One region of the Ramlibacter sp. bp-362 genome, then DNA from elsewhere that is predicted to be linked to it. Evidence: predicted binding sites of a transcription regulator. Region 1 holds the regulator's gene; each other region holds the start of a gene.
The links. Region 1 encodes LexA, which represses DNA repair genes until DNA is damaged. Its sites were predicted from a motif close to ACTGTATNNNNATACAGT; they were not measured.
Positions count from the first base shown of each region.

Region 1 (9,433 bases):
GATCTCGTCCAGCGTGCCCGGCACCGTCATGACGCCGGTGCCGATCACGAAGTTGCCGAACAGCAGGGCCCAGAGGACCCCGTTGCGGCTCACCGCCGCACCTGCAGCGCTCCCGGGTTGACGATGTTGGTGGGCGTGCCCTTGATGTAGTTCACGACGTTGTCGAAGGCGGCGCCGAAGTACAGCTCGTAGCTTTCCTGCTCCACGTAGCCGATGTGCGGCGTGCAGATGCAGTTCTCCAGCCGCAGCAGGGCGTGGCCCTGCAGGATCGGCTCGCTCTCGAAGACGTCGATGGCCGCCATGCCCGGGCGGCCGCGGTTGAGCGCGGCGATCAGCGCCTCGGGCTCGATCAGTTCGGCGCGCGAGGTGTTGACGATCAGCGACGTCGGCTTCATGCGGTTGAGGTCCTCCAGCTTCACGATGCCGAAGGTCTCCTCGTTCAGGCGCAGGTGCAGGCTCAGCACGTCGCTCTCGGCGAAGAGGGCCTCGCGGCTGGGCGCGGCGATCAGGCCGTCGGCCTCCGCCTTGGCGCGCGACTCGGGGCTGGCCCAGACCTGCACGCGCATGCCGAAGGCCTTGCCGTAGCCGGCCACCAGCTGGCCGATCTTGCCGTAGCCCCAGATGCCCAGCGTCTTGCCCCGCAGCACCATGCCGATGCCGAAGTTGGGCGGCATCGAGGCCGACTTCATGCCGGACTGCTGCCAGGCGCCGTGCTTGAGGCTGGAGATGTACTGCGGCAGGCGGCGCATGGCCGTCATGATCAGCGCCCAGGTCAGTTCGGCCGGCGCCACGGGCGAGCCCACGCCCTCGGCGACGGCGATGCCGCGCTCGGTGCAGGCCTCGATGTCGATGTGCGCGCCGACGCGCCCGGTCTGCGAGATCAGCTTCAGGCGCGGCAGCTTTTCCACCAGCTGGCGGGAGATGGCGGTGCGCTCCCGGATCAGCACGATCACGTCCGCGTCGCGCAGGCGCACCGACAGCTGGCCGATGCCCTTGACGGTGTTGGTGAAGACCTTGGCCGGATACGCCTCCAGCTTGGACGCGCACTGCAGCTTGCGCACGGCGTCCTGGTAATCATCGAGGATGACGATGTTCATTCCCTCGATTGTGCCTTGGCCGCCGCGGCGGTGCCGCGGCCGGCGCGCCGGGCGCGGCCGGCGTACGATGCGGCCTTTCCAGACAGGAGGGAATTCCGATGGCGATGTCCATGTACGCAGCCAGCGTGCCTTTGTTCCAGCACATGCTGCGCAACCTGGTGCACATCCTCGACAAGGGCGAGGCCAACGCGCAGGCACGCAAGTTCGACCCGGCGGTGCTGGCGAACTTCCGGCTGGCGCCCGACATGCTGCCCTTCACGCGGCAGGTGCTGATCGCCTGCGACGCGGCCAAGCTGGCCGTGGCGCGCATCTCGGGCCGGGAGGCGCCGAAGTTCGACGACACCGAGACGACCTTCGCCGAGCTGAAGGCCCGCATCCAGAAGACCGTGGACTATCTGGGGAGCGTGCCGGCCAGCGCGCTGGACGGCACCGAGGACAAGGAGATCACCTTCCCCGCGGGCCGCGAGGCCACCCGCACCATGACGGCCCAGGCCTACCTGACCACCTGGGCCCTTCCCAACTTCTTCTTCCACGTGACCACCGCGTACGCGATCCTGCGGCACAACGGCGTGGACCTGGGCAAGGCGGACTACCTGTCCGGCGGCAAGCGCTAGCGCGCTTCCAGGGCGGCGAGCCGGTCGAGTTCGGCGCAGACGTCGGCCAGGCGGCCGGAGATCACCATGCGCCCGGCGATCGCGCGCGGGGCGCTGGGCTCCAGCACGCGGACGACGCGCAAGGGCTTGGCCGGCGCGGGCTGCGCCATGCGGCGCGCGGCCGGACGCGACACGGCGCAAGGCACGGCGACGGCGCGCGGCGGCGCGAAGAAGGCGGCGAGCGCCTGCAGCAGGTGGGAGAGGGGAAGGAAGAATGCGGTTGCCATGTGACAGCTCCTGTTCGCGCAAGACACAGGCAGGATTGGTTGGACATGCGGCGGCCGCAGGGTGATGGCGACGCCTCGCCATACGCCTGCCACCTGCGGCGGCCGCGGGGATTTACATCAGCATCGTGTTGCGGATCAGGCCGACGGCGATGCCTTCCACCTCGAAGGGTTCGCCCGGCTCCACCACGATGGTCGGGTAGTCGGGGTTTTCCGCGTGCAGCTCGATCACCTGCTTGTTGCGGCGGAAGCGCTTCACGGTGACGTCGTCGCCAAGGCGCGCGACGATGATCTGGCCGTTCTTGGCCTCGCGCGTGGCCTGCACGGCGAGCAGGTCGCCGTCCATGATGCCGGCGTCGCGCATCGACATGCCGCGGACCTTCAGCAGGTAGTCGGGCCGGCGCTGGAACAGGCCGCTTTCGACGTAGTAGGTCTGGTCGACGTGTTCCTGCGCGAGGATGGGCGAGCCCGCCGCGACGCGGCCCACCAGGGGCAGCGCCAGCTGCGCCATGCCGGGCAGCGGCAGCGCGAACTGCTTGTGGCGCGATTCGTTGATGGAGCGCAGCGCCTCGCCGCGCAGGCGGATGCCGCGCGACGTGCCGCTCACGAGCTCGATGACGCCCTTGCGCGCGAGCGCCTGGAGGTGTTCCTCGGCGGCGTTGGCGGACTTGAAGCCGAGTTCCGCAGCGATCTCCGCGCGCGTGGGCGGGGCGCCGGTGCGCGCGATCGCGCTCTGGATCAGGTCCAGAATCTGCTGCTGGCGGGCCGTCAGCTTGGGCGTGTCCATCATGGCGGGCTCCTCGGTGGGTGCACTGTGTTGATATCCAGTACCTGTATTTTTCAACAGTTTCCACGGGAATGCAAGTGAGTCGAAGAACAATCGTCGTCCTGGGCACCGGCGGGACCATCGCGGGACGCGCCGCATCGGCGCAGGACAACCTCGGCTACCAGGCCGCGGCCATCGCCGTGGAGGACCTGCTGCGCGGCTTGCCGCTCGCCGCCGACATCGACGTGCGCGCCGAGCAGGTGGCGCAGATCGACAGCAAGGACATGGACTTCGCGGTGTGGTGCAGCCTCGCCCGGCGCTGCGCGCACTGGCTCGCGCGGCCCGAGGTCGCCGGCATCGTCGTCACGCACGGCACCGACACGATGGAGGAGACGGCCTTCTTCCTGCACGCGGTGCTCGCGCCGGTGAAGCCCGTGGTGCTGACCGGCGCGATGCGCCCGGCGACTTCGGCGGCGGCCGACGGGCCGCAGAACCTCGTCGACGCGCTCGCGGTCGCGTCCTCGCCGATCGCGCAGGGCGTGAGCGTGGTGTTCGCGGGCGCGGTGCACGGTGCCGTCGACGTGCAGAAGCTGCACGCCTGGCGCGCCGATGCGTTCAGCTCGGGCGACGCCGGGCCGATCGCCTACGTCGAGGAAGGGCGGCTGCGCGTGCTGCGCGCGTGGCCGCAGGGGCCGGCGCTGCGCAATGCCGCGACGGTGCCCGATCCCGAGGCCTGGCCGCGGGTGGAGGTGGTCTTCAGCTACGCCGGCGCGTCCGCGGCGACGGTGGATGCGCTGGTGCGCGATGGCGTGGCGGGCCTGGTCGTCGCGGCGACCGGCAACGGCACGGTGCACCACGCGCTCGAAGAGGCGCTGCTCGCGGCGCAGCAGCAGGGCGTGGCTGTCCGGCGCAGCGCACGCTGCGCGCAGGGGCGGGTGTTCGGGCGGGAAGGCGACGCGATCCCCGGGATGGACGGGCTCTCGCCGGTGAAGGCGAGGATCGCGTTGATGTTGGAGTTGATGCGTTAGCAGTCCGCCATCGCCTGCAGCGCGCGGGCGGTGATCTCTTCCACGCTGCCCAGGCCGTCGATGCGGCGCACCTTCGGGGCGTTCTGCGGGTCGGCCTTGGCCCAGTTGCTGTAGTACTCCACCAGCGGGCGGGTCTGGGCGGCGTAGACCTCCAGGCGCTTCTGCACCGTTTCCTCGCGGTCGTCGTCGCGCTGGATCAGCGGCTCGCCGGTCACGTCGTCCTTGCCCTCGACCTTGGGCGGGTTGAACTTCACGTGGTAGGTGCGGCCCGAGGCCGGATGCGAGCGGCGGCCGCTCATGCGCTCGACGATCGCGTCGAAGGGCACGTCGATCTCCAGCACGCAGTCGATCTTCACGCCGCCGTTCTTCATCGCCTCCGCCTGCGGGATCGTGCGCGGGAAGCCGTCGAACAGGAAGCCGCGCGCGCAGTCCGGCTGCGCGATGCGCTCCTTCACCAGCCCGATGATGATGTCGTCGCTGACCAGCGCGCCGGAGTCCATGACCTTCTTGGCGGCCAGGCCCAGCGGCGTGCCGGCCTTGACGGCCGCGCGCAGCATGTCGCCGGTGGAGATCTGCGGGATGCCGTATTTCTGGCAGAGAAAGGCTGCCTGTGTTCCCTTGCCGGCGCCGGGCGCGCCCAACAGGATCAGTCTCATGGGGGAATCCTCGGTTTTCCTGGAAGCGGGAGGCGCGGTGGCCGCGGCGCCTCCCGCGCCGGCCTGCGCCGTTGCGGCAGAGGATAGCATGCACCCCCGCGCGCGGCGGGGGGCCTCAGGCGCCGGCGGCGAACCGGCGGCGCACGCGCTCGAGGTCCTCGGGCGTGTCCACGCCCGCGCCCGGCGCCTCGTCGCTCACGTGCACGGCGATGCGGTGGCCGTGCCACAGCGCCCGCAGCTGCTCCAGCGCCTCGCAGGACTCCACGGGCGCGGGCGGCATGCGGGGGAAGTCGCGCAGGAAGCCGGCCCGGTAGCCGTAGATGCCGATGTGCCGCAGCGGCGCCGGGTCGGGCAGGGCGTTCACGCCCTGCGCGAAGCCGTCGCGCCACCACGGGATGGGCGCGCGCGTGAAGTAGAGCGCCAGGCCGTCGGCCTGCAGCACGACCTTCACGACGTTCGGGTTGGTGAACTCCGCGAGCGACGCGATCGGGTGCGCGGCGGTGCTCATGCTGGCCTGCGGCCGCTGCTGCAGCAGGCCGGCCACCGCGTCGATCAGCGCCGGCGCGATCAGCGGCTCGTCGCCCTGCACGTTGACCACGAGGTCGTCGCCGCCCAGCCCGAGCTGCTCGCAGGCCTCGGCCAGGCGGTCGCTGCCGGAGGGGTGGTCGGGCCGCGTCAGCACGGCGCGCACGCCATGGCGGCTGCAGGCGTCGGCGATGCGTTCGCTGTCGGCGGCCACGACGACCTGCGCGGCGCCCGACTGCTCGGCGCGCTGCGCCACGCGCACCACCATGGGCAGGCCGCCGATGTCGGCCAGGGGCTTGTCCGGCAGGCGGGTCGATGCCAGCCGCGCCGGGATCAGGACGGTGAAACCCATGCGCCTAGACCAGCGGCGTGCGCGGGGGCAGGCGCTCGAGTTCCTCGTCGCTGAGGGTGCGCGCCTCCTCCTCCAGCAGCACCGGGATGCCGTCGCGGATCGGGTAGGCGAGGCGGGCGCTGCGCGAGAGCAGTTCCTGGCGCTCGCGGTCGTAGTCCAGCGGCCCCTTGGTCACGGGGCACACCAGCAGCTCAAGGAGGCGGGGATCCATGCGGCGATGATAGCCGCGCATCGAGCAGGCGATCGAATGCCTGCCAGAACGCATCGGGGATCGCCACCTCGAGCGGAACGGCCCACGCGTCGGGCCGCAGGCGCCACAGCTTCACGGCGTCCTTTTCCGTGCAGACCAGCGTGGCGCCCGGCGGGAAGGGGGCGGAAGCGAAGTCGTGGTGGTCCGGCAGCGCGACCGTCGCGGCGAGGTCCAGGCCCTGCCCGCGCAGCATGGCGAAGAAGGTCTCGGGCCGGGCGATGCCGGCCAGCGCATGCACGGGCTGGCCGCGCAGCTGCGCGAGCGGCAGCGTGGCGCCGTCGGCGCGCACCGCGTGCGCCGCCAGCCGCCGTTCCATCGCGTGGCCTTCGATGCCCGGCGCGCCGCCGTGCACGAGCACCAGGTCCACGGCCCGCGGCCAGGGTTCGCGCAGCGGCCCCGCCGGCAGCAGCCAGCCGTTGCCGGTGCCGCGGCCGTCGAACACGCAGATCTCCAGGTCGCGTGCCAGCGCGTGGTGCTGCAGGCCGTCGTCGCTCACGATCACCTGCGTGCCGGGATGCGCGCGCAGCAGGGCGCGGCCGGCGTCGGCGCGGCGCGGCGCCACGAAGACCGGGACGCCGGATCGGCGGCGCAGCAGCAGGGGCTCGTCGCCCACGCGCGCGGGATCGTCATCGGGGCCGACCTCGGTGCATCCGCTGCCGGCGCGGCCGTAACCGCGCGAGACCACGCCGGCCTGCAGCCCGCGGGCGCGCAGGTGTTCCAGCACAGCCAGCACGACCGGCGTTTTGCCGGCGCCGCCGGCGACCACGTTGCCGACCACCACCACCGGCACCGGCAGCCGCTCGCGCCGGCGCAGGCCGCTGGCGTACGAGGCGCGGGCCAGCGCGACCAGCGCGCGGTAGAGCAGGGAGACGGGAAGCAGCAGCCTGGCCAGCGGGCCGCGGCGCAGCCAGGCGCGCTGCAGCGCCTGCGCCATCGGGCTACTTGGCCCCGGCCTGTGCCGAGGACTGGGTGGCGAAGGTGATCTGGCTCAGGCCCACGCGCCGGGCCGCTTCCATGACGGTGATCACCGACTGGTGGGTGGCGGTCGCGTCGGCGCTGATGATCACGACCGAATCCTTGCCCATCTTCGCGGCATCGGCCAGCGACTCCGCGAGCGCGTCGGGGCTGCGGCCGTTCACCGCATGCTTGTTCACCATGTAGCGGCCGTCGCTGGACACGGCGACCACCACTTCGCGCGGATAGTCGCGCTGCGCCTCGGTGTCGGCCACCGGCAGCTTCAGCTGCATCTCCGTGAACTTGCTGTAGGTGGTGGTCAGCATCAGGAAGATCAGCACGACCAGAAGCACGTCGATGAACGGGATCAGGTTGATCTCCGGTTCTTCCTTGACGCGGGGACGGAAGTTCATGCCCGGCGCAGCTGGTTGAGGTGGCGGGCGAAGCGCTCGGCGGCCAGTTCCAGCGTCAGCAGGTACTCGTCGACCCGGCCGCGGAAGTAGCGCCAGAAGATCAGCGCCGGGATCGCGATGATCAGGCCGAAGGCCGTGTTGTAGAGCGCGACCGAGATGCCGTGCGCGAGCTGCGCCGGGTTGCCGCCGGCGGCGCCGCCCGTGGGCGCCTGCGAGCCGAAGATCTCGATCATGCCGATCACCGTGCCCAGCAGGCCCAGCAGCGGGGCGGCCGAGGCGATGGTGGCCAGCGCGTTCAGGTAGCGCTCGAGGCGGTGCGCCACCGCGCGGCCCGTGTGCTCCATGTTGGCGCGCAGGTCGGCCTCGCTGCAGCGCGGGTCGGAGTTGAGCGCGCGGAAGCCGCTGGCGAGCACCTCGCCGAGCGCGGAGTTCTGTTCCAGCTGCCGCACCACGTCGGGCGAGGGCACCGACACGCGGGAGACGGCCAGCGCCTCGTCGAGCAGGCGGGGCGGCGCGACCTTGGCGGTCTTGAGGCTCAGGAAGCGCTCGATGACCAGGGCGAGGGCGAGGATGGAGCAGGCAACCAGCGGCCAGATCGGCCAGCCTGCGGCTTGTATGATCGAAAGCAAAAGGGGTACTCCGCCGGGTCTCTTACTGCTGGAAGGGCGTCATTTCGCGCGCCTCGCGTCGCCGGATTATCAGCGAGTTGCGCACTGTAGGACGTAGCCGCGTGGCCGTAGGACGACACTCACAAAAGTTGTGGATAACTTTGTTGAGAAAGGCCCCTCGCCACCCCGCCGGCCCGCGCCAGTGCTTCACCCAGACAGAACGATGACCAAATGAGCAGGAATTTCCCTTTGCAGATCAAGCACTTGCTCGGAGAAATCTGCGTTGGCGCGCGGCCGTCCGGCACGAAGGGCCTCTGGAGCACGCTGTGGATGGAATTCCATGGGGTTTACCCTCGGGAGTGCCTGGTTTGTTGACGGACGGAAACCTCGCGGCGGGCGTCGCGCGCCGCGTCTGGGCCGTGGGCGCGCTGTGCCGCGCCGTGGCCGACGCGCTCGAAGCGCGCTTCAATCCCGTGACGGTGCGCGGCGAGCTCACCGGCTTCTCGCGCGCGGCCAGCGGCCACTGCTACTTCTCGCTGAAGGATGCGCAGGGGCAGATCCGCTGCGCCATGTTCCGCCGCGCGGCCGGGCTGCTGGATTTCGCGCCGCGCGACGGCGAGCTGGTGGAGGTGAGCGGGCGACTGGGCGTGTACGAGCCGCGCGGCGACCTGCAGCTGATCGTCGAGAGCATGCGGCGGGCCGGCCAGGGCGCGCTGTTCGAGCAGTTCCTGCGCCTGAAGGCGAAGCTGGAGGCCGAGGGCCTGTTCGACGCCGGCCGCAAGCGGCCGCTCCCCCTGCTGCCCAAGGGCATCGGCATCGTCACCTCGCTCGGCGCGGCGGCGCTGCACGACGTGGTCACCTGCCTGCGGCGGCGCGCGCCGCACGTGCCGGTGGTGCTGGCGCCGGCCTCCGTGCAGGGCGGCCAGGCGGCGGGCGAACTCGTGGCCGGGCTGCAGGCGCTGTACCGGCTGGCCGAACGCGGCAGCATCGACGTGATCCTGCTCGTGCGCGGCGGCGGCTCGATCGAGGACCTCTGGTCCTTCAACGACGAACAGCTCGCGCGCACGATCGTCGCGAGCCCGGTGCCGCTGGTGAGCGGCGTGGGCCACGAGACCGACTTCACCATCGCCGACTTCTGCGCCGACCTGCGCGCGCCGACGCCGACGGCGGCCGCCGAACTGGCGGCGCAGCCGCAGGAGACCTGGCTCGCCGCGCTGGCGATGATGCATGAGCGGCTGCAGCAGGCCACCTTCGGCCGGCTCGACCGCGCGAACCAGCGGCTCGACCAGGCGGCCGCGCACCTGGGGCGCCCCTCCGCGCGCACGGCCCAGCAGCACCTGCGCATCGAGCGGCAGGCGCAGCGGCTGCGTTTCGCGCTCGGGACGCGGCTGCAGCGCGCGCAGGATGCGCTGGTGCTGTCGCGCGAGCGGCTGCGCGCGGCGTCCGCGGGCCGCGTGGAGCGGGCCGCGCGGCACTGCGAGCGGCTCGAGCTGCGCCTGCAGCTGCTCGACCCCAGGCTCGTGCTGCAGCGCGGCTACGCGCTGCTCACCGACGCGGCGTCGGGCCGCGCGATCACCAGCGTCGCCGACGCGCGCGCGGGCCAGGCCGTGCGCGCAGCCCTTGCGGACGGCACGGTTGATCTGCAGGTGCTGCCCCAGCCGGCGAATCGTCCCTAGAATCGGCCGTTCAAACCACAAACCCACCGAGGAAGAAGATGGAACACGTCCTGCCCCCCCTGCCGTACCCGATCGATGCGCTGGCGCCGCACTACTCCAAGGAGACGCTCGAGTACCACCACGGCAAGCACCACAACGCGTACGTGGTGAACCTGAACAACCTGCAGAAGGGCACGGAGTTCGAGAACATGCCCCTGGAGGACATCATCAAGAAGTCCTCGGGCGCGATCT
Region 1 covers NZ_JBUDXE010000011.1:110,614-120,046, forward strand. The annotation lists gene ACY0MJ_RS16460 (MFS transporter) at 1-93, opposite strand, end outside; gene ACY0MJ_RS16465 (D-2-hydroxyacid dehydrogenase family protein) at 90-1,097, opposite strand; gene ACY0MJ_RS16470 (DUF1993 domain-containing protein) at 1,196-1,711, shown strand; gene ACY0MJ_RS16475 (hypothetical protein) at 1,708-1,977, opposite strand; gene lexA (transcriptional repressor LexA) at 2,090-2,764, opposite strand; gene ACY0MJ_RS16485 (asparaginase) at 2,833-3,768, shown strand; gene adk (adenylate kinase) at 3,765-4,424, opposite strand; gene kdsB (3-deoxy-manno-octulosonate cytidylyltransferase) at 4,540-5,301, opposite strand; gene ACY0MJ_RS16500 (Trm112 family protein) at 5,306-5,512, opposite strand; gene lpxK (tetraacyldisaccharide 4'-kinase) at 5,493-6,485, opposite strand; gene ACY0MJ_RS16510 (ExbD/TolR family protein) at 6,490-6,918, opposite strand; gene ACY0MJ_RS16515 (MotA/TolQ/ExbB proton channel family protein) at 6,915-7,547, opposite strand; gene xseA (exodeoxyribonuclease VII large subunit) at 7,898-9,202, shown strand; gene ACY0MJ_RS16525 (superoxide dismutase) at 9,241-9,433, shown strand, end outside.

Region 2 (9,433 bases), on a different contig from region 1:
CCGTGGTCGAGGAAGTGCTCCGCGTCCCGGTCTCCGTGACGGACGGCTTCGGCCGCAACGTGAGCCAGGAAATCGTCGTCACGGTCTGGCGCGACGACGCCGCGCCGCAGCCCTATCCCATCCTCGTGCTCAATCACGGCCGCGACGGAGACGCGAACGGCCGTGCCGCCATGGCTCGGGCGAGGTACACGGCCAATTCGAAGTGGTTCGCCGAGCTCGGCTTCCTAGTGGCAGTCCCCACGCGCATAGGCTACGGCGCGAGCGGCGGCCCGGACGTGGAGGACACGGGACCCTGCAGCCGCAAGGTCTATGCGCCCGCTTATGCGGCGTCGGCGCAGCAGACCCTGCAGGTGCTTGGGGCCTTGCGGGCCCGCGCAGACACCTTCCCGGACCGGGCCGTCGTTGCGGGCCAGTCCTTCGGCGGGGCGACGGCCATCGCGGTGGCGGCCCTCAACCCGCCGGGTGTGCAGCTGGCCATCAACTTCGCCGGTGGCTCGGGTGGCAACCCCAAGCAGTCCGCGCAGCAGCCCTGCCGTCCGGCCAACAACGCCAGCACGTTCGAGGACTACGGCAAGACGGCGCGCGTCCCGACGCTCTGGATCTACACGGAAAACGACATGTACTTCGGCCCGAAGTATCCGAAGGAGTGGTTCGACAGGTTCCATGCCGCCGGCGGCGTGGGCGAGCATGTGCTGTATCCAGCGTACGGCAAGGACGGCCACTCCCTGTTCACGGCCGCGCCCGAAGTGTGGCGCCCGCGCGTGCTGGAGGTCCTGAAGCGCACGGGGATCGCGCTGCGGCTGCCCCCGGGCAGCGGGTCCTAGCGGAAACACGCCCAGATCATGTCGCCCACGGCGACCATCATCTGCGGCCGGGTGTAGAGCGCGAAGACGCCCGCCAGCACCGCGGCGATGCCGCTCCAGAGGGCGAGGGTCTTCAGGCGTGCGCGCATCTCAGGCCGGCTGCGGCGCGCTGCCGCGGGCGATGGGCGCTTCCCGCACCGGCAGGTTCACGAGGGCCGCGAACACGCCCAGGGCGATGGCAAGCCACCAGACGATGTCGTAGCTGCCGGTGCGGTCGTACAGCAGGCCGCCCAGCCACACGCCCATGAAGGAGCCGATCTGGTGGCTGAAGAAGGCCGATCCGCCCAGCATGGACAGGTGCGCCACGCCGAAGATCTGCGCGATCGTGGCGTTGGTGGGCGGCACCGTGGACAGCCACAGCATGCCGATCACGGCGGAGAAGATGTAGACCGACAGCGGCGTCAGCGGCGCCCACAGGAACAGCGCGATCGCGATCGAGCGCCCCAGGTAGATGCCCGCCAGGATCTTGCGGCGCGCGAGCTTCTGCCCCAGCGTGCCGGCGATGTAGGTGCCGAACACGTTGAACAGGCCGATCAGCGCCAGCGCATAGCTCGCGACCTGCGGCGACAGGCCCTTGTCCTTCAGGTAGCTGGGCATGTGCACGCCGATGAACACGACCTGGAAGCCGCAGACGAAGTAGCCGGCCATCAGCAGCTGGAAGCTCGGGTAGCGGAAGGCTTCGCGCAGCGCCTGCATCACGGTCTGCTCGCGCTTCGCGGGCACCGAGCCGGCGCCGAAGCCCGGCTCGCGCAGGCCGAAGGCGAGCGGCGCGATCAGCAGCACGGCGAGCGCCAGGGCCAGCAGGGCGTTCTGCCAGCCCAGGACGTTGATCAGCATGCCTTCGACGGGGACCATGAGGAACTGGCCGAAGGAGCCGGCCGCGGCGGCCACGCCCATCGCCCAGGAGCGGCGCGAGGGGTCGATCTGCCGGCCGATGATCCCGTAGACCACCGCGTAGGTCGTGCCCGCCTGCGCGGCGCCGATCAGGACGCCGGCCGTCAGCGAGAACACGAGCGCGTTGGGGGCGAGCGCCATGCCCGCGAGGCCCAGGCCATACAGGACGCAGCCGCCGACCAGCACGCGGAAGGCGCCGAAGCGGTCGGCCAGCATGCCGGCGAAGATGCCGATGAAGCCCCAGGCCAGGTTCTGCACGGCGAGCGCGAAGGAGAAGGTCTCGCGGTCCCAGCCCTGGGCCTGCGTGATGGGCGCCAGCCACAGGCCGAAGCCGTGGCGGATGCCCATGGACAGGGTGACGATCAGGGCGCCGCAGGCGAGCACCTGCGTCATGGAAAGCTTGCGTTCGGCGACGGACATGGAGCGCGAATGTAGCGAGAAGGACTCACCCGTGCTTGCCGCGTCGCTGACAACCCCTTGAATTCTTCGGCCGGGATTGATGAAGGCAGGGCATCAATGTTAGGGTGCCTGTATGTTCATCCAGTGAAGCGGAAGGCCGAGACTACAATCCGCACCCCTATGGCGAGCAAACCATCCGAGTATTCCGAAGGTTCGATCCGCGTGCTCAAGGGCCTGGAGCCCGTCAAGCAGCGGCCCGGCATGTACACGCGCACCGACAACCCCCTGCACGCGGTGCAGGAGGTGCTGGACAACGCCGCCGACGAGGCCCTGGCCGGCCATGGCAAGCGCATCCGGGTCGCGCTGCACACCGACGGCTCGGTCAGCGTCGAGGACGACGGCCGCGGCATCCCCTTCGGCATGCACCCGGAGGAGAAGGCGCCGGTGATCGAGCTCGTGTACACGCGGCTGCACGCCGGCGGCAAGTTCGACAAGGGCAAGGGCGGCGCCTACAGCTTCTCCGGCGGCCTGCACGGCGTCGGCGTGTCGGTCACCAACGCGCTGGCGAAGCGGATGGAGGTCACGACCTGGCGCGAAGGCCAGGTCGCCACCATCGTGTTCGCCGGCGGCGACGTCGAGGAGAAGCTGAAGGTCCGCAAGGCCGGGCCCGACGACCGCAAGCAGGGCACCACCGTGCGCGTGTGGCCGGACGGCAAGTACTTCGAAAGCACGCAGCTGCCCATGGCCGAACTGGCCCACCTGCTGCGCAGCAAGGCGGTGCTGATGCCCGGCGTGACGGTGCAGCTGACCGACGAGAAGAAGAAGGACACCCAGACCTGGCAGTACAAGGGCGGCCTGCGCGACTACCTGATGCAGACCCTGCCGGCGGACCCGGTGATCCCGCTCTTCGAGGGCGAGGGCTACGCCGACAACAACGACAACTTCGCCGACGGCGAGGGCGCGGCCTGGTGCGTGGCCTTCACCGAGGACGGCGCGCCGGTGCGCGAGAGCTACGTCAACCTGATCCCCACCACCGCCGGCGGCACGCACGACAGCGGCCTGCGCGACGGCCTGTTCAACGCGGTCAAGAGCTTCATCGAACTGCACAACCTGCAGCCCAAGGGCGTGAAGCTGCTGCCCGAGGACGTCTTCGCCCGCGCCTCGTACGTGCTCTCGGCCAAGGTGCTGGACCCGCAGTTCCAGGGCCAGATCAAGGAGCGGCTGAACTCCCGCGACGCCGTGCGCCTGGTCTCCAGCTTCGTGCGCCCGGCGCTGGAGCTGTGGCTCAACCAGCACGTGGAGTACGGCCGCAAGCTGGCGGAACTGGCGATCAAGGCGGCGCAATCGCGCCAGAAGGCCGGCCAGAAGGTGGAGAAGCGCAAGGGCTCCGGCGTCGCCGTGCTGCCCGGCAAGCTCACCGACTGCGAGAGCAAGGACCTGGCGCACAACGAGATCTTCCTGGTCGAGGGCGACTCCGCCGGCGGCAGCGCCAAGATGGGCCGCGACAAGGAGTCGCAGGCCATCCTGCCGCTGCGCGGCAAGGTGCTCAACACCTGGGAGGTCGAGCGCGACCGCCTGTTCGCCAACACCGAGATCCACGACATCGCGGTGGCGATCGGCGTCGACCCGCACGGCCCGAACGACGAACCGGACCTCTCCGGGCTGCGCTACGGCAAGATCTGCATCCTGTCGGACGCCGACGTCGACGGCTCGCACATCCAGGTGCTGCTGCTGACGCTGTTCTTCCGGCACTTCCCCAAGCTGATCGAAGCCGGCAACGTGTACGTGGCGCGGCCGCCGCTGTTCCGCGTCGATGCGCCCGCGCGCGGCAAGAAGCCGGCCTCCAAGCTCTATGCGCTGGACGAGGGCGAGCTCACCGTCATCCTCGACAAGCTGCGCAAGGACGGCGTGCGCGAGGGCGCCTGGACCATCAGCCGCTTCAAGGGCCTGGGCGAGATGAGCGCCGAGCAGCTGTGGGAGACCACGCTGAACCCGGACACGCGGCGCCTGCTGCCGGTGCAGCTGGGCCGCTTCGACTTCAGCGGCACCGAGAACCTGATCACCAAGCTGATGGGCAAGGGCGAGGCCGCGGCGCGCCGCGAGCTGATGGAACTGCACGGCGACGCCGTGGAGGTGGACATCTGATGGCCGCCCGGCCGGCACTGCTCGCGCTGCTGCTGGCCGCGTCGCTGGGCTGGCTGGCCCCGGCGCACGCCGAGGTCTGGGGCTACGTCGACGAAGAGGGCGTGGCGCACTTCGCGGCGGAACCGCTGGATGCGCGCTACGAGCTGTTCTTCCGCGGCGGCGAGGAGCCGGCGCCGGCCGGGCCGACGCCGCGCGAGGTGGCGGTGCCCACGCGCTCGGCCAGCAAGCTGATCGCCTTCTTCGACATCTCGCCCAGCTTCAAGCAGGTGAAGCACCACCTGCGCGAGGCCTCGCGCGAGCAGGGCATCGACCTCGAACTGCTGCAGGCGCTGATCGCGACCGAGTCGGGCTTCGACCCGGACGCCGTCTCGCCCAAGGGCGCCGTCGGCCTCATGCAGATCATGCCGGCCACGGCGCAGCGCTACGGCGTGCGCGGCGACCGCAAGGCGCCGATCGCGAAGAAGCTCACCGACCCGCGCATCAACGTGCGCACGGGCGCGCGCTACCTGCGCGACCTGATCCGCCGCTACCCCGGCCGGCTGGAGCTCGCGCTGGCCGCGTACAACGCGGGCGAGGGCGCGGTGCGGCGGGCCGGCAACCGCATCCCCGACTATCCCGAGACGCGCAACTACGTGCAGACGGTGATGCAGCTCTACACGATGCTGAAGCCGCCGGCCATGACGGCCGCCGCTCCCGAGCCGCCGCGGCGCGTGCGCGTGGAGCTGCCCGGCCCGGCGGGCGTCGCGGCCCGGCGCAACGTGCCGGCCGGCCTGCCGCTGCTGGCCGCCTCGGCGCCGCCGGCCGAAGCGGAAGAGCCGGTGCTCGACTACTGAGGGATGACGGAAACCATAGACCCCGCCCAGCTGTGGCTCGGCGCCTGCGTCGGGGCGCAGGTGCTGCTGGTCTTTTCCTGCGTGATCCAGGCGAACGTCTACCGCGAGCGCGCCTTCCTGCTGCATGCGGCGGCGACGCTGATGGCCGTGGTCGCCGTGCAGGCGGTGGTGGGCAACCCGTCCGTGCTGCCGCCCGCGGTGCTGCTGCTGGTGCCGGCGCTCGCCGGCCTGCAGCTGATGGACATGATGAGCCACGCGGCCGGCCTGCGCCGCGCGCGCCGCGGGCTGCTGGTGGTCAGCGCCGGCGCGCTGCCGCTGCTGGCGGCCGCCGCCGTCTACACGCCCTGGGCCTTCGCCATCGGCATCGTGCTGTGGACGGCGATCGTCGCGCTGGTGCTCGTGCGCGCGTGGCGCCAGAGCCGGCCCTGGGTCTGGTGGCTGCTGCCGGCGGTGGCGGCGCTCTCGATCGCCGGCATGCTGGTGGAGGCGACCGCGCCCCCGTACGCCATCGAGGACGCGCTGGTGCTGGCCGGGCTGCTGACGGTGTGGGCCGCGTGCACCTACCTCGCCTGCGGCTGGCGCGGCCGCATCTTCGGCGAGACCCGCGCGCGCATCCAGGCCCGCAACACCGTCGACCCGCTCACCGGCCTCGCGACGCCGCTGGTGCTGGCCGAACGCATGCTGGCGGCGCGCCACCTCACGCGCCGCTACGGCCACCCGAGCGTGGTGATGGTCGTGCACATCGAGAACCTCGCGGCGCTCGCGGCAGAATTCGGCCCGGAGGCGGCCGAATCCGCCGTGCTGGCGGCGGCGAGCCGCGTGCGCGAATCGCTGCTGCGCGACGGCGACGTGGCCGCCCGCCTGACCCACGCGCGCCTGGGCGTGCTGGCCGAGGGCGCGGCGCCCGGCGAGGCGGCGGCCACCATCGCAACGCGTATCCTCGTGGCCGGGCTCAAGGAGCCGCTGGCCGCCGCGAAGGCGGAATACCTGCGCTTTCGCATCGTGCAGGCGGCCGTGCCCGCCGAGGACATCGCGCCGCGCCTGCTGCTGCTGAAGCTCAACGCGCGCATGGACCAGGAACTGCGCGCCGGCTCCGAGCGGCGCATCGTGACGATCACGCAGGAAGAACTGAACGCGTCCAACCCCTGATGGACTGACCCGAGAAGCATGGAGCAAGAAATCATCCCCCTGGCCGGCGACGGCGACGACAGCGGCCTCGACCTGGCCACCTATGCGCAGCGCGCCTACCTGGAATACGCGCTGAGCGTCGTGAAGGGCCGCGCGCTGCCGGACGTCGCCGACGGCCAGAAGCCGGTGCAGCGGCGCATCCTCTATTCGATGTGGCGCATGGGCCTGGGCTACGGCGGCGGCGCCGGCGCCAAGCCGGTGAAGAGCGCGCGCGTCGTCGGCGACGTGCTGGGCCGCTTCCACCCGCACGGCGACCAGGCCGCCTACGACGCGCTGGTGCGCATGGCGCAGGACTTCGCGCAGCGCTACCCGCTGATCGACGGCCAGGGCAACTTCGGCAGCCGCGACGGCGACGGCGCGGCGGCGATGCGCTACACCGAGGCCCGCCTCGCCAAGATCGCCAACCTGCTGCTCGACGAGATCGACGAGGGCACGGTGGAGTTCGTCCTCAACTACGACGGCAGCACGCAGGAGCCGGTGGTGCTGCCGGCGCGCCTGCCCTTCGCGCTGCTCAATGGCGCGAGCGGCATCGCCGTGGGCCTGGCCACCGAGATCCCGTCGCACAACCTGCTCGAGGTCGCCGAGGCCTGCGTCGCGCTGCTGAAGAACCCGAAGCTGTCCGACGAGGACCTGTTCACGCTCATCCCCGGCCCGGACTATCCGGGCGGCGGCCAGGTGATCAGCAGCGCCGCCGACATCGCCGAGGCCTACGGCAGCGGCCGCGGCTCGCTGAAGGTGCGGGCGCGCTGGAAGATCGAGGAACTGGCGCGCGGCCAGTGGCAGCTGGTCGTCACCGAGCTGCCGCCGGGCGTGAGCGCGCAGAAGGTGCTGGAGGAGATCGAGGAACTCACCAACCCGAAGGTGAAGGCGGGGAAGAAGGCGCTGACGCAGGACCAGGTGCAGTTGAAGCAGACCGTGCTGGCCGTGCTCGACACGGTGCGCGACGAGTCGAGCAAGGACGCGCCGGTGCGCCTGGTGTTCGAGCCCAAGACGAGCCGCATCGACCAGTCCGAGCTGACCACCACGCTGCTCGCGCACACCTCGCTGGAGACCTCGGCGCCGGTCAACCTGACCATGGTGGGCCTGGACGGCAAGCCGGTGCAGAAGTCGCTGCGGCAGATGCTCGCCGAGTGGATCGAGTTCCGCCAGCGCACGATCGAGCGGCGCTCGCGCCATCGCCTGGACAAGGTGCTGGACCGCATCCACATCCTCGAGGGCCGGCAGCTGGTGCTGCTGAACATCGACGAGGTGATCGCGATCATCCGCGCCGCCGAGGATCCGAAGCAGGCGCTGATCGCGCGCTTCAACCTGTCGGAGCGGCAGGCCGAGGACATCCTGGAGATCCGGCTGCGGCAGCTGGCCCGGCTGGAGGCCCTCCGGATCGAGCAGGAGCTGAAGGAACTGCGCGGCGAGCAGGCGAAGCTGGAAGAGATCCTCGGTTCGCCGGCCGCGCTGAAGCGCCTGATGGTCAAGGAGATCGAGGCCGACACCAAGGCCTTCGGCGACGCGCGCCGCACGCTGATCCAGGCCGAGAAGAAGGCCGTGGCCGAAGTGAAGGTGATCGACGAGCCGGTGACGGTGGTCGTCTCCGAGAAGGGCTGGGTGCGCGCGCGCCAGGGCCACGGCCACGAGGCGTCCAGCTTCGCCTTCAAGGCCGGCGACGGGCTGTACGGCACCTTCGAGTGCCGCACGGTCGACACGCTGCTGGCCTTCGGCAGCAACGGGCGCGTGTACTCCGTGCCGGTGTCCGTGCTGCCGGGCGCGCGCGGCGACGGCCAGCCGCTCACGACCTTCATCGAGCTGGAGGCGGGCACGCAGCTCACCCACTACTTCGCCGGCGCCGGCGGGGCCTGGCTGCTGCTGGCCAACTCCGGCGGCTACGGCTTCCTGGCGCAGGTGGACAACATGGTGTCGCGCCAGAAGGGCGGCAAGTCCTTCCTGAGCCTGGGCGCGGGCGAGACCGTCTGCCGTCCCTCGCCGGCGAACGTGCCGCCGCAGGCGCCGGCCACGCACGTGTGCTGCGCCTCGACCGGCAAGCGCATCCTGACCTTCGAGATCGGCGAGCTGAAGGCCATGGCCAACGGCGGCCGCGGCCTGATGCTGATGGACCTGGAGCCGAAGGAGGAGCTCGCGGGGGCGGCCGCCTACACGCGCTCGGTGCGCATCAGCGGCCTGGGCCGCGGCGACAAGGAGCGCGAGGAGGTGCTGGAGATCCGGTCCCTCAACAACGCGAAGGGTTCGCGCGGGCGCAAGGGCAAGGTGGCCGACCTCGGCTTCAAGCCGCTGGCCGTCACCCGCGTCGAATGATGGAGCGCCGCCGCCTGCGCGCGGGCAGCGCCATCACGCCGCAGGAGTTCGACGAACTGTCGGACGAGGAACTGGAGCGTCTGGTGCCGAAAAAGTACCGCGAGTACTTCCCGGGCAAGGACGGCTGCGCCGACGGCTTCTTCTACCTGCACGACGGCACCGCGTATTCGTTCTATCGCGGCGGCCTCCTCGACGAATGACCGCCTTGCTCCCTCTCCCGCCCGCGGGAGAGGGCCGGGGTGAGGGCGGCCGCCCGCCACCCTCTCACCCCCGGTAGTCCCCCCGCTCCGCCCGCTCCAGGAAGGTCGCCAGCTCCGGGCTCAGCAGGTCGTCCATCGCCCGCTGGATCGCGTCCTCCGGCCAGTCCCACCACGCCACCGCCAGCAGCCGCTCGACGACCTCCGGCGCGAACCGGTACTTCACCAGCCGCGCCGGATTGCCCACGACGATCCCGTAGGGCGGCACGTCCTTCGCCACGACGCTGCGCGCCCCGACGACGGCGCCGTGGCCGATCGTCACGCCGGACAGGATCATCGCTTCGACGCCGATCCACACGTCGCTGCCGATCACGATGTCGCCCTTGGTCGTCGGGTGCCCCGTCTTGTGGCGCGCCGCGGGCCACAGCACGTTGAAGGGATAGGTGGTCACCCAGTCGATCCGGTGCTCGCCGCCGAGCATGACCTGGGCGCCGCGCGCGATCGAGGTGTACGCGCCGACGCGCAGCACGGCCCCTTCCTCCCAGCCGCGCACGGCCAGGTCGCCGTAGCTTCCCCTGCCGATCTCGTACTGCGGGTAGCGTTCCGC
Region 2 covers NZ_JBUDXE010000005.1:89,248-98,680, reverse strand. The annotation lists gene ACY0MJ_RS08280 (dienelactone hydrolase family protein) at 1-824, shown strand, start outside; gene ACY0MJ_RS08275 (hypothetical protein) at 821-952, opposite strand; gene ACY0MJ_RS08270 (MFS transporter) at 954-2,177, opposite strand; gene ACY0MJ_RS08265 (DNA topoisomerase IV subunit B) at 2,337-4,301, shown strand; gene ACY0MJ_RS08260 (lytic transglycosylase domain-containing protein) at 4,301-5,134, shown strand; gene ACY0MJ_RS08255 (diguanylate cyclase domain-containing protein) at 5,138-6,283, shown strand; gene parC (DNA topoisomerase IV subunit A) at 6,302-8,629, shown strand; gene ACY0MJ_RS08245 (hypothetical protein) at 8,626-8,829, shown strand; gene ACY0MJ_RS08240 (CatB-related O-acetyltransferase) at 8,894-9,433, opposite strand, start outside.
Region 2: a site for LexA is predicted at 2,285-2,302, ahead of ACY0MJ_RS08265 (DNA topoisomerase IV subunit B). Genes of this name have one in related genera too.

Region 3 (9,433 bases), on a different contig from region 1:
CGCGCGCGCGATCGCGCAGCGCGATGCGTGCCGTGACGAGGGGTGCCTGCGGCGGTGGTATGCGCAGCGCAGGGCGCAGTTGCTCGAGGAGTTCTAGGAGCCTACGCCCCGGCCATCAGCTTGTGCACCAGGTCCGCCGTGGTGTTCGCCCGGTACTTCCGCATCAGCCGCGCCCGGTAGATCTCCACCGTCCGGTGGCTGATCGCCAGCGTCTTGCCGATTTCCTTGGAGGTGAGGCCATCCAGCAGCCGCGCGGCCACCTCGCGCTCGCGCGCCGTCAGCTCCGCCTTCACTGGCCGCTGCGCGCTCAGGTCCTCGAAGGCCCAGATGCCCGAGGCGTGCGGCAGCGCGCGGTTCAGCGCGCGTCCCGTCACGTGGCACCAGAAGACCTCGCCGCTGGCGCGCTTCATGATGCGGTCGTCGGCGTAGTGGCCTTTCGCGTTCAGGATCGGGACCATGCGCCGGCCCAGGCGCTCGTATTCCTCGGCGCTCGGGTACAGCACCAGGAAGGACTGGCCCACCAGCAGCTCGCGCGACCAGCCGAACATGTCGCACAGTTGCTGGTTGCAGTCCACGATCGCCCGGTTGCGCGAGACGCACAGGCCCACGGGCGCCAGCTCGAAGGCGAGCCGGTAATCGACGTCCATCGGGTCATCCTCTACGAAGTACTACGTAACATCCTAGGTAGTATCGTAGCGCCGAGTGCGGGCCCCCTTCGCGGGCCGGCGTCCCCGTTCCAGCAGGAGAGCGCAGTGAACAAGATCTATCCCGATGCGAAGGCGGCCATCGCCGGCGTCGTGCGCAGCGGCCAGCTGCTCGCCGTCGGGGGCTTCGGCCTCTGCGGCATCCCCGAAGCCCTGATCGACGCGGTGCAGGCCAGCGGCGCGAAGGACCTCACCGTCATCTCCAACAACGCCGGCGTCGACGACTTCGGCCTGGGCAAGCTGCTGCAGACGCGGCAGATCCGGAAGATGATTTCCTCCTACGTCGGCGAGAACAAGGAGTTCGAGCGCCAGTACCTCGCCAAGGAGCTGGAGCTGGAGTTCACGCCCCAGGGCACTCTGGCCGAGAAGCTGCGCGCCGGCGGCGCCGGCATCCCGGCCTTCTTCACCAAGACGGGCGTCGGCACCATCGTCGCCGAAGGCAAGGAGCTGCGCGAGTTCGACGGCCAGACCTACGTGATGGAGCGTTCGCTGGTGCCCGACGTCTCGCTGGTGAAGGCCCACGTGGCCGACAAGAGCGGCAACCTGCGCTTCCGCCTCACGGCGCGCAACTTCAACCCGGCCGCCGCCATGGCGGGCAAGGTCTGCATCGTCGAAGTGGAGAAGATCGTGGAAGTGGGCGAGCTCGCCCCCGACGACATCCACCTGCCGGGGATCTACGTGCACCGGATCGTGCACAACCCGAGTCCCGAGAAGCGCATCGAGAAGCGCACCACCCGGCCCGCGTAAGGAGAACAACATGCCCTGGACCCAAGACCAGATGGCCGCGCGCGCGGCGCAGGAACTGCAGGACGGCTTCTACGTGAACCTCGGCATCGGGATCCCGACGCTGGTGGCCAACTTCACCGGCGACAAGGAAGTCTGGCTGCAGTCGGAGAACGGCATGCTGGGCATCGGCCCCTTCCCGACCGACGACGAGGTCGACGCCGACCTGATCAACGCCGGCAAGCAGACCGTGACCACGATCAAGGGCTCGGCCATCTTCGGCAGCCACGACAGCTTCGCGATGATCCGCGGCGGCAAGATCAACCTGTCCATCCTGGGGGCCATGCAGGTCAGCGAGAAGGGCGACCTCGCCAACTGGATGATCCCCGGCAAGATGGTCAAGGGCATGGGCGGCGCCATGGACCTCGTCGCCGGCGTGCCGCGCGTGATCGTGCTGATGGAGCACGTGGCGAAGAAGAAGGACGGCACCGAGGACCTGAAGATCCTGCCCGAGTGCACGCTGCCGCTCACGGGCGTGGGCGTGGTCGACCGGATCATCACGGACCTGGCGGTGCTGGACGTCACGCCCAAGGGCCTGAAGGTGGTCGAACTCGCACCCGGCGTCACGCTGGACTTCGTGCAATCGAAGACCGGCGTGAAGCTGCTTTCATGATGGCTTCGTAGGCTGGCGGTGAGCGCAGCGATCCCCAGCGGCCCCCTGGCGGCACTCTGGCACCTCGCCGGCCTGCCGCCCGCTGCCCTCACCCACGCCCACCTCACCGGCACCGACCCGGTCTACCCCTCCTCCTTCCCGGTCGCCACCGCCGCCCAAACCACCATCGCCGCCGCGGCCCTCGCCGCCTGCGAACTCGCCCACGTGCGCGGCACGCCGCGCCAATCGGTCTCGGTCGACGCGATCCACGCCTCGGCCGAATGCCTCGGCTGGTTCAGCCTCGACGGCCGCGCCCCCGAGCTCTGGGACAAGTTCTCCGGCCTCTACCGCGCCCGCGACGGCTGGGTGCGCGTGCACGCCAACTTCGCCCACCACCGCGACGGCGCCCTGCGCCTGCTGGGCCTGGACCCCGCCACCGCCGACCGCAAGGCGGCGGAGCAGGCGATGCTGGGCTGGAACGCCGTGGATTTCGAGACGGCCGCCGCCGAAGCCGGCCTGGTCGCCTCCGCCTTGCGCAGCTTCGCCGAATGGGACGCGAGCGAGCCGGGACGCGCCATCGCGGCGCAGCCGCTGTTCACGCTCACGCGCATCGGTGAGGCGCCGCCGCGCGAACTGCCGCCGCTCGCGGCCGACCAGCGCCCGCTCACCGGCGTGCGCGTGCTCGACCTCACGCGCATCCTCGCGGGCCCGGTGGGCGGCCGTGCGCTCGCCGCCTACGGCGCCGACGTGATGCTCGTCAACGCGCCGCAGCTGCCCAACATCGAGGCGATCGCGGACACCAGCCGCGGCAAGCGCTCGGCCCTCGTGGACCTGCGCGACCCGGCCGGCCGCGCGGCCATGGACGCGCTGGTGCAGGGCGCGCACGTCTTCGTGCAGGGCTACCGCCCCGGCGCGCTCCAGCAGCTGGGCTACGGACCCGAGGCGCTCGCCGAGCGCAGCCCCGGCATCGTCTGCGTCTCCCTCTCCGCCTACGGGCCGCAGGGGCCCTGGCAAGGACGGCGCGGCTTCGACTCGCTGGTGCAGACCGCCACGGGCTTCAACCTGGCCGAAGCCGAAGCGGCCGGCGACGCGACGCGGCCCCGCGCGCTGCCCATGCAGATCCTCGACCAGGCCACCGGCTACCTCATCGCCTTCGGGGCCGCCGCCGCGCTGGCGCGGCAGCAGCAGGAAGGCGGCAGCTGGCACGTCCAGGTCTCGCTGGCGCAGACCGGCCATTGGCTGCGCGGGCTCGGGCGCGTGGCCAACGGCTTCGCCGTCACGCCGCCCGGCCCGGAGCCCTTCCTGGAAGACAGCCCCTCGGCCTGGGGCGTGCTGCGCGGCACCCGGCACAGTGCCCAGCTCGGCCGCACGCCGGCCGCGTGGATCCGGCCGTCGGAGCGGCCGGGTGATTCGCCGGCACGCTGGTAAGTTCCACTGGCGTCGCGGGAAGGACGCTGACAGCGGGTGACAGGCTTGGCCTGCGCACCGGGCACGCCGGCGTGCTCATCATGCGGCCATCAGGATTGGGCGTCCCCGGGCGCGCGGAAGGCAAGACATGAAAGCGAAGATGATGGTTCTGTGCGGGCTGCTGCTGGCGGGCGCCAACGCGATGGCCTGCTACACGGTCTACGACGCCAACAACCGGGTGGTCTACCGCGGCCACGACGCGCCGGTGGACATGAGCCTGCCGCTGCACCAGGCGCTGGCGCAGCGCTACCCGGCCGGCGCCAGCATGGTGTTCGACCAGGCCGCGACCTGCACGCCGGTGAGCGTGGCGCAGGCCGCGCGCCCCACCGCTGGGACGATCCCGCCCAACACGATCCGCATGGAGCGCACGGGCCGGCAGCTGTCGCCTTCGAGCGCCGCGCCGCTGTTCACCGACATCGAGACGGCGCAGCGGCAGAACCTGCCCTACACCGTCGCCTCGGCCGGCGTCGCCGTCGTGCCGGGCAGCGCGGCGGCGCGGGTCGACATCCCGACCTTCAGCGTGATCCCCTCGGAGACGGCGCTCGCCCGCGCACCGGCAGCCGTGGTGGACACCACGGTCCTGGGCGCCGGCCCGGCACCGGCGCGGGCGCGCCAGGAAACCGTGATCACCGAGATGCGCGACCCGCCGCTGACAATCATCCAGCGCGGCGGCAGCATCAACATCGTGCGCGAGTGATGTCTTTCTCCCTCTCCCCTTCGGGGAGAGGGCTGGGGTGAGGGGCAGGCGCGCCCCGAGCCTCACCCCAACCCTCTCCCGCGAGCGGGAGAGGGAGAGGGAGAGGGAGAGGGAGCGGCAGTCTTCGGGAACGGCCGGCTCACGAACTTCGATCCGGCCAGCCCGAAGCGCCACGGCACGTCCGCGGCCTTGCTGATCCCGATGCGCGGCCCCACCACCAGCTCGTGGTCGTGCTCCGCCGCCAGCACCTCGAAAGGCTTCTGGTCCAGCCGGTGGCCGTTGAACGCATGCACGATCGCCAGCGCCTGCCCTACGCGCCCCGGCCCCGAGCAGAGCAGGCGCACATCGTGCAGCCCGCGCCGCTCGCGCATCGTCTCGATCCCCTCCAGCGGCTCGATCGCGCGGATCAGCACCCCCGCGCCATGTCCTTCCTCGCGGCAGACGAAGTTCAGGCACCAATGGATGCCGTAGGAGCGGTACACGTACGCCCGCCCCGGCGGCCCGAACATGGCCTTGTTGCGCGGCGTCGGCCCGGAATGGCTGTGCGATGCCGGGTCCTCCCGGTCGTACGCCTCCGTCTCGACGATGCGGCCGCCGACGCCGTCCACCAGCAAGACCGCCCCGATCAGGGCCTGCGCCATTTCCGGCGCGTTGCCGGCGAAGTCCGCCGGCCGTAGCCTCCTAGGCATCCACCAGTTCCTCCTCCGTCTCGCCCAGGAAGCCGCCGCTCTGGTGCGCCCACAGCGCCGCGTACAGGCCGCCCTGCGCCAGCAGTTCGCGGTGCGTGCCCTGTTCGACGATGCGGCCCTGGTCCATCACCACCAGCCGGTCCAGCGCCGCGATGGTGGACAGGCGGTGCGCGATCGCGATCACCGTCTTGCCCTGCATCAGCGTGTGCAGGCTGGCCTGGATCGCGACCTCCACTTCCGAATCGAGCGCGCTGGTCGCCTCGTCCAGCAGCAGGATGGGCGCGTCCTTGAGCATCACGCGGGCGATCGCCACGCGCTGGCGCTGTCCGCCCGAGAGCTTCACGCCGCGCTCGCCCACGTGCGCATCGTAGCCCGTGCGGCCCTGCGGGTCCGTGAGCTTCTGGATGAACTCGTGCGCCTGCGCGCGCTTCGCCGCCTGCACCATCTCCTCGACGCTCGCCGTCGGCCGGCCGTAGAGGATGTTGTCCTGCACCGAGCGGTGCAGCAGCGAGGTGTCCTGCGTGACCATGCCGATGCTCGCGCGCAGGCTGTCCTGCGTGACGTGCGCAACATCCTGCCCGTCGATCAGGATGCGGCCGCCCTCCAGGTCGTAGAAGCGCAGCAGCAGGTTCACCAGCGTGGACTTGCCGGCGCCCGAGCGGCCGATCAGGCCGACCTTCTCGCCGGGATGCACCACCAGGTTGAAGTCGTCGATCACCGCCTGCGGCTTGCCGTAGCCGAAGCGCACGTGCTCGAAGCGCACCTCGCCGCGCGACACCTCCAGCGGCTTGGCGTCCGGCGCGTCCAGCACCTGGCGCGGCCGCGTGAGCGTGGCGATGCCGTCCTGGATCGTGCCGATGTTCTCGAACAGCGAGGCCATCTCCCACATGATCCAGTGCGACATGCCGCTCACGCGCAGCGTCATCGCGGTCACGGCCGCGACGGCGCCCGGGCCGATCTGGCCGCGCGTCCACAGCCACACGGCGTAGCCGGCGGTGGCGACGATCAGCGACACCACCAGGGTGTGGTTGACGATCTCGAAGCTGCTGACCAGCCGCATCTGCCGGTAGCCGGTGGTCATGAACTCCGTCATGGCCTGGCGCGCGAAGCCGGCCTCGCGCTGCGTGTGAGAGAACAGCTTGACGGTGGAGATGTTGGTGTAGGCGTCGGTGATGCGGCCCGTCATCATGGCGCGCGCGTCCGCCTGCGCCTTGCCGACGCGGCCCAGCCGCGGCACGAAGTAGATGCACGACAGGGCGTAGCAGGCCAGCCAGCCGAGCAGCGGGATCACCAGCCGCGTGTCGAAGCTCGCCGCCAGCCCGAGGATGGTGATGAAGTAGACGCCGATGCCGATGATCACCTCGGTGGTGGTGAACAGCATCTCGCGCACGGCCAGCGCCGTCTGCATCACCTTGGTCGTGATGCGGCCGGCGAATTCGTCGGCGTAGAAGCTCAGGCTCTGCCCCAGCATCATGCGGTGGAAGTTCCAGCGCAGCCGCAGCGGGAAGTTGATGGCCAGCGTCTGGTGCTTCACGAAGGTGTGGAAGCCGACCAGGGCGACGCTGGAGAACAGGATCAGCACGAACACCGCCATCGCGCCGCGCTCCTGCTGCCACAGCAGTTCGGGCGGCGTGCGGGCCAGCCAGTCCACCACGCGGCCGAGCACGGCGAACAGCCAGGCGTCCCAGGTGGAGATGGCGGCGCTCAGGAAGGCCAGCAGGACCAGGTAGCCGCGCATGCCGGCGGTGCAGGCCCACACGAAGGAGAAGAAGGTCTTGGGCAGCTCCGGAGGCTCGGCCTCGGGATAGGGGTGAAGCAGTTTCTCGAACAGCCGATACAACGAAAGTCTCCGGGGAAAACGCGGACAGCGGCCGCATCGGCAGTATTGCCGGAATCGCCCCTTCGATGCGCGGGCAGGGGCAGGCGGGTGGAGTCGGCGGGAAAAACACTGTATAAATAACCAGGCCAACCACCCCGCCATGAACGCCCTCCACGCCGCCGCCGAACTCGCCCTGCCGCCCCAGGTCTGGCGCGGCCGCGAGCTGGCGCAGGCGCAGGAGCGCACGCTCCCCACGGGCCACGCCGCGCTGGACGCGCAGTTGCCCGGGGGCGGCTGGCCGCTCGGCCACCTGGTCGAGATCCTGCAGAAGCAGGCGCAGCAGCACGTCTGGCAGCTCGCCGGCCCGGGGCTCGCGCAGGCCATGCGCGAGCGCGGCGATCCGGCGGTGCTGGTGCATCCGCCCTACCAGCCCTACGGGCCGGCGCTGCGCGAGCAGGGCATCGTGCCCGAGCACCTGCTGTGCGTGCAGGCGGAGAAGCCGTCCGCGCGCCTGTGGGCCGCGGAGCAGGCCTTGCGCTGCGCCGACGTCTGCGCCGTGTTGGCTTGGCTGCCGCAGGCGCGCGCCGAAGACCTGCGCCGGCTGCACCTGTGCGCGCAGGCCGGCGAGAAGCTGCTGGTCGTGTTCCGGCCGCTGGCCGTGCGCGAGCAGTCCTCGCCGGCGCGCCTGCGCCTGGCGGTGCAGGACGGCGAGGAACTCGCCGTGCAGATCCTCAAGCGGCGCGGCCCGCCGCTGCTGCAGCCGCTGGCGCTGCGCTCGCACCCGCCGCAACTGTCGGCGCTGCTGGCCGCGCGCAAGGCGCGGCGCGGCGCCGTCGCCCCCACCACTCCCGCGTCGCATGTACTGGATCGCACTGCAAGCCTCGCGGGATGAAGACGCGACGGCCTGGGGTTGGCGCTGCCTGCAGTTCACCCCCCGGGTCGCCTTCGTCGACGAAGCCGTCTTGCTGGAGGCGGGCGCGTCCGAGCGCCTGTTCGGCGGGCGGCGCAAGCTGCTGCGCGCGCTGCTGCAAGGCCAGCCCGGGCTGGAGTGCGCGGCCTGGGCGAGCGGGCCGACGGCGCTCGCCGCGCTGGCGCTGCTGCGGCTGAAGCGCCGTGGCGAGAAGCCGGGCGAGCCGCTGCCCGACGCCTTGCCGCTCGATGTGTTCACGGCCGCGCGGCCGCACCTGGCGACGCTGGAGCGCATCGGCTGCACGACGCTCGGCCAGCTGCGGGCGCTGCCGCGCGCGGGGCTGAGCCGCCGCTTCGGTGCGGAGCTGCTGCAGGCGCTGGACTGCGCGGCGGGGCAGCGGCCGGAGCGCTATCCCTGGATCACGCTGCCCGCGGGCTTCGACCAGAAGCTGGAACTGCCGGCGCTGGCGAGCGCGGCGCCCGAACTGCTGTTCACGGGCCAGCACCTGCTCACGCGGCTGCAGGCCTGGCTGCAGGGGCGCAACCTGGGCGTGCTGGCGGTGGAATTCGAATGGACGCTGGACCTGCGCCGCATCGACGGCAAGCCGCTGCCGCCGACGGAGCGGATCGAGTTGCGCACGGCGCAGCCGACGCAGGACATGCAGCACCTGCGGCGGTTGGCTTCCGAGCAGCTGGCGCGCACGGCGATCTCGGCGCCGGCGAACCAGTTGCGGCTGCGCACGCTGGAGACGGTGCCCTGGGGCGGCATCACGACCAGCTTGTTGCCGGAGGAGAACCGGCCGGGGGAGCGGTTGCACCAGCTGGTGGAGCGGTTGAGCGTGCGGTTGGGGCAAGACAATGTGACCGTCGCGAAACCCATGGAAGACCATCGCCCGGAGCGTCGGGAAGTCTTCGTAGGCTGGGGTGACGAAGGAACCCCAGCGATGCGCGAAAGCGCTGGGGTTCGCTGCGCTCACCGCCAGCCTGCGAAAGGCACGAAGTCCGGAATCCCGACCGATGCCTTCCTGCCGCCATGGCTGCTGCGCGAACCCCTGCGCCTGCAGGTCAAGGGCGACAAGCCCTGCTACCAGGGCCCGCTGCAACTGCTCACGCGCGCGCGCCGGCTCGAGGCCGCGTGGTGGGATCCGGAGGCCGCCGCGCCGGTGCTGCGCGATTACTTCATCGCCCGCAGCGCGAGCGCGGGCCTGCTGTGGATCTTCCGCGAGCGGCTCGCCGCCGACCAGGATCGCGCGCAGTGGTTCCTGCACGGCCTCTACGCCTGAAGGTTCGTCCCCATCATGTCCTGGCTGCCCGATTACGCGGAGCTGCACTGCCTCTCCAACTTCAGCTTCCAGCGCGGCGCCTCGCACCCGCAGGAACTGGTGCAGCGCGCGCATGCCCTGGGTTACACGGCCCTCGCCATCACCGACGAATGCTCCGTGGCCGGCGTCGTGCGCGCGCACGCCGAAGCGAAGAAGCTCGGGCTGAAGCTGCTGCTGGGCGCCGAGTTCGCGCTCGACGGCTTCCGTCTCGTGGCGCTGGCGCGCGACGTCACCGGCTGGGGCAATCTCTGCGAGTTCATCACGCGGGCGCGCCGCGAGGCGGAGAAAGGCGAGTACGTTTGCAGCCGGGAGCATAGCGATTTCACGCTGCTGGCCGGCTGCGAGATCCTGCTCGCGCCCGGGCCCGGCATCTCCCTCGACGACCTGTGCGAGCGCCTCGACTGGGCGCAGCAGCGCTTCGGCACGCACCTGTGGCTGGCCGTCGAACTGC
Region 3 covers NZ_JBUDXE010000004.1:135,061-144,493, forward strand. The annotation lists gene ACY0MJ_RS06850 (lysozyme inhibitor LprI family protein) at 1-97, shown strand, start outside; gene ACY0MJ_RS06855 (LuxR C-terminal-related transcriptional regulator) at 102-647, opposite strand; gene ACY0MJ_RS06860 (CoA transferase subunit A) at 753-1,451, shown strand; gene ACY0MJ_RS06865 (3-oxoacid CoA-transferase subunit B) at 1,462-2,100, shown strand; gene ACY0MJ_RS06870 (CoA transferase) at 2,119-3,507, shown strand; gene ACY0MJ_RS06875 (hypothetical protein) at 3,635-4,243, shown strand; gene ACY0MJ_RS06880 (DNA-3-methyladenine glycosylase) at 4,306-4,932, opposite strand; gene ACY0MJ_RS06885 (ABC transporter ATP-binding protein) at 4,925-6,772, opposite strand; gene imuA (translesion DNA synthesis-associated protein ImuA) at 6,912-7,643, shown strand; gene ACY0MJ_RS06895 (Y-family DNA polymerase) at 7,609-8,943, shown strand; gene ACY0MJ_RS06900 (error-prone DNA polymerase) at 8,959-9,433, shown strand, end outside.
Region 3: a site for LexA is predicted at 6,880-6,897, ahead of imuA (translesion DNA synthesis-associated protein ImuA). Genes of this name have one in related genera too.